3 regions of the Secundilactobacillus muriivasis genome follow, and region 2 is predicted to be linked to each of the others. Evidence: predicted binding sites of a transcription regulator. Region 2 holds the regulator's gene; each other region holds the start of a gene.

Region 1 (3,286 bases), on a different contig from region 2:
TCTTGGCGAAGAACTCGACCGTCAGCATCCTTATCTTCACGATCCAAGTTGTGAACCGCGTTGATCCGGAGGGTGTTGTCACGGTAGTCCAAGTGGATGCCGTCCTTCTTAAATCCTGGCAATTCAGCCGATACTTGGTAATCTGCGTCAGTTTCTTTGATGTCCGTCTTCATCGTGTCATCAGAGAAGAAGCGCTTGCCAATGTTGCCAAAATCATTAAAGAAGCTCATTGGATCCAATTCGTTAAAGTCTCGATTTGCTAAATAGTGTGCCATATTTAAAAACCCCTTTCAGATCTTATCTAAGGTTGCTGGAATAATGTTTCATATCTATCAACCAACCTTACAAAATATATATTAGTCAGTATTGGTCAAACTTGCAAGTAATTAGCACTCTCTTTTGTAGAGTGCTAAAAGTTTTTGAGGGATTTGCGCGCGTAATCCCCCGCCAGTGTTAGGATAGCAAGGATTGGTTGATTTTTTCAAGTTAGATGCATTTTTTGTTGGTTGGGGTGTTTGGGGCATGTTTTTTGGGACATTTAAACTGAAATTTGCTTTGGGCAATAAAAATAATAATAGACCTGTAGATTTCCGATTTGGAAAATCTACAGGTCTATCGTTATTCGTTTATATTGGTAAGCATCGAATGATTTTCTTAACTGAATATCGTGAATCAGTCAACGTTACCGCCAGACTGCCATCTAGCCTAAACGTGGATCATAACGCAGGCCCCGGCCATGTAAGATAAAAATGCCGCGGACTCCAAAACCAGGAGTCCACGGCATTTTCACCTTACATTCTGGGACCTAAACGCGTTATGCCCCACTCTGTTATTTATTCAGCATCATATGCTTCTTGGAACAAAGCAACGATTTCTTCCTTAGTCCCCTTACGAGGGTTAGAGAAGGCGTTCCCGTCCTTCAAGGCGTTTTCAGCCATCAATTCGAAGTCTTCTGGCTTTGCGCCGATTGACTTGATTGAACGTGGAATGTTAACGTCGTCACATAATTGACGCATTGCCTTGATTGCCAAGTCAGCAGCATCGCGAGTTGATAAGCCATCGGTGTTTTCACCCATGATCTTAGCTAATTCAGCGAACCGTTCTGGGCAAGCTTGGATGTTGTACTTTTCAACGATTGGCAATAACATTGCGCAACATACACCGTGAGGAGCGTCGTATTGACCACCCAATTGGTGAGCCATAGCGTGAACGTAACCAAGGTCAGCGTTGTTGAAGGCCATCCCACCGAGCATTTCGGCTTCGACCATCTTAGTACGGGCTTCGATGTTGTGACCGTTAGCAACGGCTTCACGAAGGCTTTCTTCAACTAACTTGATTGCTTCGACACATTGGCCGTCAGTAATTTCGTTCCGGTTAGTTGAAACGTATGGTTCGATAGCTTGAACGAAAGTGTCCATCCCAGTTGCGGCAGTTAAGCCCTTAGGAACGTCCAATTCAAGCATTGGGTCGTTGAAGGAAACAAGCGGAACGTTACGCCATGAAACAACGACGAACTTCAACTTCGTTTCTTCGTTAGTGATCACACAGTGACGGGTCAATTCTGAAGCAGTCCCGGCAGTGGTGTTAACGGCCATCAATGGTGGCAATGGGTTTTCCAAAGTTTCGATTCCGGCTAACTTAGTGATGTCATCGCCGTTAGTCAAAAGGATCCCAGTCCCTTTACCAGCATCGTGAGAAGAACCACCACCAACAGTGATGATACTGTCACAGTTGTTGTCTAAGTAAACTTGCTTAGCTTCTTTAATGTTACGGATCTTAGGGTTAGGTTCAACACCATCGTAGATTGCGTATTGAACACCAGCGGCATCCAATGAAGCAAGGGTTTGAGCTACGGGGCCGTTTTCCATGCCGCGCAGGAAACTATCAGTAACGATCAATGGCTTGTTCATGTTCAGCATCTTGGCACGATCACCGATCTTCTTGATAACGTTCTTACCAAAGAAGTTAACGCTAGGCATTAAGAAATCAAAGTTTTCCTTCATGATATTGACACTCCTAAAAATATAGTTTGTATGTTATCGAATTCACATAGTATCATAACACCATTGACATCGGCTGTAAACGTTTGAGTTGGCGATTTGCTCAATTTGATGACTTGCTCACAATCGCGGTTTTATGGCCTTTTATTGGGATTTATTATACTTTTTTCACATAAAATACAGACGGTACTTTTAGTCTTATCTTCACTCAAAAATTAACTATTATTTCACAAGATAGGCGTCAGACCGCTAAAATTAGCCCCTTAACTAATTAGACAGCTAGTTAAAATCGTTCGAATTAACAGTGCATTTATTTATAAAATTTTTCGCTAATTTTACGAATCTACTGAATTAAGATTATTTTGTTTTCTTATCTATTTTAGTAGTCAACCGCCCCATTGATAATCAAAAATTAAATTTCATTAAGGTTTGATAAAGCGCGTTGTAACACTGGTATTCAGTCGCGTACTTGTTTGTTTTCATTGACTTTTCAATTAATTTTAGATAAGTTCACTCATTAATTAACCAATGATTTCCCGTATTTCATTACCGTTATTTTAAAGTTTATTTATTAAAATTTATCAAAAATTGTGAGTGTGTTGTCTTTTTTGGTTGAGTTGGTGTTTTTTGTTGGTTGGGGTGTGCTTTTTGGTATTTTCAGCCGTGGATTTGGTAGCATGTGGGTTATGTATGCGTGAGTACTCTTACTATAGAATGAGTAATAACGGCATGTTTATTGTTACTGTGTTTGTTTCGGATTCTGGGGCCGGTCAGTTGTGACCTTTTACACCGAATTTGTGGGTGTGGGGTCTTTTGAGGTTGAATTGATGTTTTTTTGGTGGGTGTGCTTTTTGGTATTTTCAGGCGTGGGTTTTATCTCTGTATGTGGCCGCTATTACTGTATGTGAGTGGGGGTGGCGGCGCTCATTGCTGCTACGTTTGTTTTGGCTCTTGGAGAACTGATTCGTTCCGGATAATCGTTAATGCTGTGAAGCTTGTCGGCCATAGATTATTTTATGGCTACCACGCCAAAACGCGCAAAGAAAAACAGCGAGCTATGTGTAAGGTCACTCCAATAAAAAAAGCCCCCAAACCGGGCTTCCTTTAATAATCGACGCTCATTGCTACTACGTTTGTTTTGACTCTTTGAGAACTGATTCGTTCCGGATAATCGTTGGTGTTGTGAAGCTTGTCGGCCATAAGTTGTTTTAGGCCACCACGCCAAAACGCGCAAATAAAAGCAAAGGGCTATGTGAAAGGTCGTCCCATTAAAAAAAGCCCCCAAA
Region 2 (3,286 bases):
TTAGCACCGGCAGTAACGTTCTTCATGCCTTCGTTAACGATTGCTTGGGTCAAAACAGTGGCAGTCGTCGTCCCATCACCAGCGATATCGTTGGTCTTTGAAGCAACTTCGGCAACTAACTTAGCACCGAGGTTTTCAAAGTGATCAGACAATTCAATTGCCTTAGCAATCGTTACCCCATCGTTAGTAATGGTTGGGTTGCCGTATGATTGTTCCAAAACGACGTTACGACCCTTAGGACCAATGGTGGTCTTAACAGTGTCTGCTAATTTATCAACGCCACGTAACATTGCTGAACGCGCGTCTTCAGAAAACTTGAGTTCCTTAGCCATAATTTATCTTCACCTCATAAAATAGTTGTTAATTTAAGTTCAGCGTTTTAAATACTGGATTAGTCGACGACTGCGACAAGATCCTTTTCGTGAACGACCAAGTAAGTTGCGTCCGCGTACTTCACTTCAGTACCGGCGTATTTATCAAACAAGACGGTGTCGCCTTCTTTAACGATTGGCGCAACCTTTTCACCATTATCAAGCACGCGGCCTTCGCCAACGGCAATTACTTTAGCAGTTTGTGGCTTTTCTTGAGCATTGCTTGCAAGTACGATGCCGCCAACAGTCGTTTCTTCTTCTTCTTGTGCTTGTAAAATCACACGGTCTCCTAATGGTTTTAACACTTGAATCCCTCCAATAAATGTAAAGTTTAGCACTGTTAGCACTCACCTAACATAAGTGCTAATCACAAGTACTACTATAAAATTATTCGTTTTCAATTGCAAGTTATTTAACCAAGATATTCCCGAAAAATTCAGTTGTTTTTTAACTCACCCTTGAGAATCAACGCTATCATGGCCTTTTGAGCCGCTAAAAATGGCAACAAAAAAACTGACTAATTCCGGAAAATCCGTTATCAGTCAGTTCAGATTAAGCTTCTTCGTTATAGTGGTCTAAGAAGTAAATTAAAGTTTGTAATTCGTTGGTTAAATCAACGTTTTGAACCCGAACATTGGTTGGTACTGAAACCCGAATTGGGGTAAAGTTCAAGATACCGCGAACACCACCCGCAATTGCTTCATCGGTTGCATCCTGTGCAACCTCAGCGGGCACCGTTAAAATAACGATTTTGATTTGTTGATCGTTCAATTGTTGCCGCAATTCGTTCATTGGATAAATTGGCACACCACTCTTAACGGTGTTTGCCAAATCATCGCGAACATCAAATGCCGCGCTGATTCGCACGTTACTGTTTTGGTGGAAATTAAAGTTGAGCAACGCATTCCCTAAATTACCAACCCCGATTAAAGCTGCGTTAGTCAGCTTATCCTGATTTAAAATCTTCTTGAAAAATTTAAGTAAACTATCAACGTCGTAGCCATAACCCCGTTTACCGAGGGCTCCGAAGTAGGAAAAATCGCGCCGGATCGTTGCCGAATCTACCTTAACGGCTTCGGAAAGTTCGGTCGAGGAAACCCGGGTCTTATCAGCATCCCGTAAGATGTTGAGGTACCGGTAATAGATTGGTAGCCGTTTGGCCGTCGCTTTTGGAATCTTTGTTTCAGTCAAGTTAAATATCCTCCTTGTGAATTTTGGTAACTAAAAATGATCTCAACTTCAATAATAGCTAACCCATTAAATGATTACTGCTTGTGAAATTATCATCCGAGTCAATTGTAGCATAATCATGAAGTTTGTGAAATGATTTTCAATAAAAAACCGGCAACCTCCCCTTACCGACCATGGCAAAAGCGTGTTACTTCAATGATTTCACAAGGTTAATTTTTTATCAAGTTCCCATAGATTGCCTTTAATTCAGCCAATTTCATCCAGTCATTGACAATTGATTGGGGACGTTGTGAAAATAATTGGCCGTTTATATCATGTAATTGACGGTTATTTTTCTTAATTGACTATCAGAATAAAATGTTCGTGAAAGCGCATACTTTACCTAATGATGATTGCTACCCACTTATTGAATTAACCACCCGCTAATTGTTTGATCCACTAGGCCATTTCCCATCCGTTCGGCCAACTTAAGTAAAAACCATGCTATAATTAGAGGATATCCTATATTGTGATTCATTCGAAAGGCAGGCTGATTCAACATGTTATTACAAGTCCAACAAGTGACACGGCGATTCGGTGCCGATACCCTTTTTTCTAATGTCAGCATGGACGTGCCCGAACACGGCCGCGTTGCGCTTGTTGGTCGAAACGGTGCCGGTAAATCGACGCTCATTCGCATGATTACCGAAGGCGAAACCCCGGACGAAGGTCAAATTATTTCTAAACGGGGCATCACGATCGGTTACTTAGCCCAAGATACCGGGCTTGATTCCAACCGCACGATTTGGGAAGAAATGGCCAGCGTCTTCAAGGCCCTTCAGGAACAAGAGGCTAAGTTGCACGAGTTAGAAGAACAGATGAGTGATCCCGACGTCATCAATGACGCTGAGCAATTTGCCCAAATTTCCGCAACCTACGATCAACTACAAACGAACTTTAAAAACCAAAACGGCTACGGCTACCGAGCTGAGATTCGGGGGGTCCTGCACGGTTTCGAATTTGACGAACCCGACTACGACCGCTCCATTACTGAACTATCTGGTGGTCAAAAGACCCAGTTAGCACTCGCCAAGCTATTGCTTGAAAAACGCGACCTTCTGGTACTGGACGAACCGACCAACCACTTGGACGTTGAAACGCTCACCTGGCTTGAAGGCTACATTCAAAGCTACAAAGGCGCCCTACTCATCGTCTCTCATGACCGGTACTTCCTCGACCGCATTGTCACGGAAGTTTACGATATGTCGATTGGGACTCTGACCCACTACCACGGTAACTATTCAAACTACGTTGACCAAAAGGCCGCCCGTCTACAACGGGAATGGAAAGAGTACGAAAAGCAACAGGACAAAATCTCTAAACTCGAAGATTTCGTCAATAAAAACATCGTTCGGGCGTCCACCACTAAGCGGGCTCAAGCTCGACGAAAGCAATTGGCAAAAATGGACCGCTTAGATCGACCAGAAACTGACGATAAAGTAGCCCACTTTGAATTTGTTCCGGACCGACAAAGCGGGAATATCGTGTTAACCGTTGATGATTTAGCAGTTGGCTATTCGCCCGATAACGTCTTGGCTGATCCCGTTAACCTCGATATTAACAAGCATCAAGCGATTGCCATCGTCGGCCCCAATGGCGTTGGTAAATCAACCCTGCTCAAAACAATTCTGGGTAAAATTCCGGCAATTCGGGGTAAGGTAACCTTTGGGACCGGTGTTGATACC
Region 3 (3,286 bases), on a different contig from region 2:
CGTTAGGGTCACACATCATGTTAGCAATCTTCAACGAATCGGTGTTGATCACTTGTTCAGCCTTGTCGAGGTTAACCCCGTACTTAGCAATGTATTGATCGATTAAATCGAATTCATCGGCAGTCTTGCCGTCCATTTCAGTAACGACACCATTTTCAATCTTGATACTTGGTGTTGGATCGTTAACACCGTTTTCTGCGACTAAACCTTCGGCGTCCCAATTCTTAACAAAACCATCCAAGTGAACTGGGCGTTGCTCTAATTTTTCAAATCTTTTTTGACGTTTCAATGTGTTTCCTCCTTCCTGCTACTACTTGATGTATGATGGGAAATCGTTTGTAGGTGTTTCGCCCATTGAGGCTAACAACTTCAAGCCGACTTCACGACCAGCGATAACAGCTTGACGTACGGCGCCAGAATCACCACTAATGTGAACCATACCTTCGTTTGAAAAACTCGTGCCATGGGCAGGAGAAGCAAACGCAAGAACGTCAACACCAGCAGTCTTAAGAGCTGTATCCGCCATAACTACACCAATACCAGCAGGTGCACCACAGATTAATCCGTAAGCCTTACCTTCTGGTGCGCCGAATGCCATGTGACATGCACCGGCAGCACGGGCAGTAAATTGAAGTTCCAAGTGACCAGCATCGGAACCGTAAACATCGCCAAATGTCTTGCTCAAGTTATCAAGTGCAACGTTGATAGCTGAACGGACATCTGAAGGATCGTAACCACCGATCAAGATAAGGGAACCGTGACCAGCGCCACCCTTAGTATCACGAGGTAATTCGATGTCAATAACTTCGGTGTTCGTTGCCTTAACGGCTTCGTCGACCGCCATGATATGCGGACCGGCACCGGTACGAGAACTTAGAACACCAATAACTGAGTAACGTTTTGAAATGTGTAATTGATCCAACAACATTGGGTCAACACTAGGAATGCACATCCCGATCGTGTCACCGATTTCTCGGGTGCCAACGAATTCAGGGACGACACTAGTAGAGTTTAAAAAATCATTCATTTTAAATCCTCCCGATGATTTAGACTGATTTTTGTCATCTAGCGAGATACCCTTTTTGAGGAGCTCACGCATCACTTGCTCAACTAACGCGTCATTTTTATTGCTCATAATCTCACCCTCAAAATCAACTAGCTAGCAATCTGCTAGTAATTGATTATTCCGCTGATAACTTATCAGGATTTGGGAGAATCTTTTCAACGTCAGTATGTGGACGTGGGATAACGTAGTTAGATAAAACTTCGCCGATGTTTTCAGCAGCTTGTACCCCTGCGTCAACGGCAGCCTTAACGGCACCAACGTCACCACGTACCATAACTGTAACCAATCCGTGACCAATCTTTTCTTGACCTACCAAGTTAACGTTGGCAGCCTTGACCATAGCATCCGCAGCTTCGATTGAAGCAACGAGACCCTTTGTTTCGATTAATCCTAAAGCCTCTTGATCCATAAGAGCTTCCTCCTAAAATTTGGAACTATCCCAATTTCGTAAAATTATCAAGTAATCTTGATTCTTCGTTGATGCCGGGATATCTCCAATTGGTTTTGAAAACACTTTCAGTATAAGCGATAATCCTTGTGATATTTTAATCAAGTGGATTTTTCGAAACACAAATATGGAAAACGCTTACAATAAAAAATAGCAATTGTACAAAATAATACTAGTTTTTGAAACTTTCCTTGAATTTAGGACTTTTTTATCCTAGAATTAAAGGCAAACGAATGTGACAACGCTTCCATTAAGTAAGTATTTGTCATTCATGGAGGTAGCAATATGATCAGTTATCCATTGAAACAGGAAGACTACCGAACCCTCGCCGGTGCGGTGGATACTTTTTCAGGGATTACGCAAATCGAAACCGTTTTTTACACGCTAGATGAGCAACTTCTAAAAGATGGGACTTTATACACGGGGATCGAAGAAGTCCAACAACACATCGACTTAGAAGGACTCAAAGTTTACGCCATTTTTCCGGTCACGATTGAGCATCGGCTCTGGGGATTCGTGATCTGCAATTCAATCGACGTGTCGCAACAACGGATCTACCTATCTCGTAGCTACTTGGAAAACATTTTCAACCAGCTCTTGGAACCACAGTTTAATATCACCGTCTCAGTTTGGGACGCCCTTGATATGGAGCAACTTTCAAAGATTCGCTACTTTGATACCTTTTTACGGTCAGCTTCATCAGATGATAAGTCCTTAGTAACCACACCCGTCAAAACCGATTTAAACCGGTTCACAACGGAACCTTCAGCCTTCTCTGAAGATGGCGAAGGGGTTCATCAAAGTATTGAAGCATCCATTCAATATATTGAAAAGAACATTCGCCGCACAATTTCACTGTCCAAGGTCGCCCAAGAAGTGTTCTTGTCGCCCTCTTACCTCAGTCGAATCTTCAAAAAAGTGCTGGATGTCAATTTCATTGATTACGTTAACAACCGTAAAATTGCGATTGCCAGTGAAAAATTAGCGTTGACCAAGTTACCAGTCAACTACATTGCCAACCAAATTGGCTTCTCGCAAACCAGCTACTTTACCAAGATTTTTAAACAACGGACTGGGTTGACCCCTTCCGAATATCGACACCAAAACACGTCGATTCAAAAAATCTACACGATTCACCGGGACATGACCTGGAAGGAAACTGATACCGTTTTTGATGTGTCCAAACGCTTCTTCCAAAAGAACCACATCAGCTACTTCTCACAACCAGTCAACGGCTATCCTTACATCAACAACATCGATAACCTCGCCGATTCCACGGGTGCCCGTGGCTGGATCTACACCATCGACTGCAAACAACCAACGATTCCGTCTAGCGCCGTCAGCGTGAAAGGCAAATCCGTTGTGCAGTGGATCTACACCGCCTACATGACCAATCCAAACTAGTTCGTAGCGGTTCTGTATATCACCTTAGATATGAAATTAGCGTCACCCGCAAATGCGGGTGACGCTTTTTGTGCTGTCGCTTGTGTCTCCAGCGTAAGCATATTTAGTTTGTGAAGTTCAGTGATTCTGGTTTTCTATAGTGGGAAGATGCCGCGGGAGGCTCCGACGCTATGCGGGGACTGGAACGCAGTGGCGGGCCTACGAGCTAGGAATGGAAGAAAACCACTTCCATGCCGGATCTCTCCGGACCCGCGTATGACTAAGGCACTCGCACCCCGAACCCCACGGGGCACGACTGCCCAAGTCATACCGACACTGCTGAGCCCCGCGCGCCTCCGCCTCCCGCTACATGGTGCGCTGTCAGTACC

The links. The regulator Rex, encoded in region 2, represses fermentation and respiration genes when NADH is low (regulators of the CRP and FNR family bind a similar motif). The targets are predictions, from matches to a motif close to TTGTGAANTANTTCACAA.
Region 1: ACYVR3_RS03605 (iron-containing alcohol dehydrogenase) is a predicted target of Rex. The motif match lies at 2,034-2,051, and genes of this name have one in related genera.
Region 3: ACYVR3_RS04025 (BMC domain-containing protein) is a predicted target of Rex. The motif match lies at 1,602-1,619, and genes of this name have one in related genera.

The regions. Positions count from the first base shown of each region.
Region 1 is NZ_BAABMI010000013.1:41,931-45,216, reverse strand. Features, by position in the region: gene ACYVR3_RS03615 (Hsp20/alpha crystallin family protein) at 1-275, opposite strand, end outside; gene ACYVR3_RS03610 (hypothetical protein) at 469-747, shown strand; gene ACYVR3_RS03605 (iron-containing alcohol dehydrogenase) at 834-2,003, opposite strand.
Region 2 is NZ_BAABMI010000009.1:24,530-27,815, reverse strand. Features, by position in the region: gene groL (chaperonin GroEL) at 1-332, opposite strand, end outside; gene groES (co-chaperone GroES) at 392-676, opposite strand; gene ACYVR3_RS02215 (redox-sensing transcriptional repressor Rex) at 924-1,562, opposite strand; gene ACYVR3_RS02210 (ABC-F family ATP-binding cassette domain-containing protein) at 2,102-3,286, shown strand, end outside.
Region 3 is NZ_BAABMI010000015.1:15,314-18,599, forward strand. Features, by position in the region: gene ACYVR3_RS04015 (propanediol/glycerol family dehydratase large subunit) at 1-289, opposite strand, end outside; gene pduB (propanediol utilization microcompartment protein PduB) at 311-1,135, opposite strand; gene ACYVR3_RS04025 (BMC domain-containing protein) at 1,182-1,475, opposite strand; gene ACYVR3_RS04030 (helix-turn-helix domain-containing protein) at 1,800-2,918, shown strand.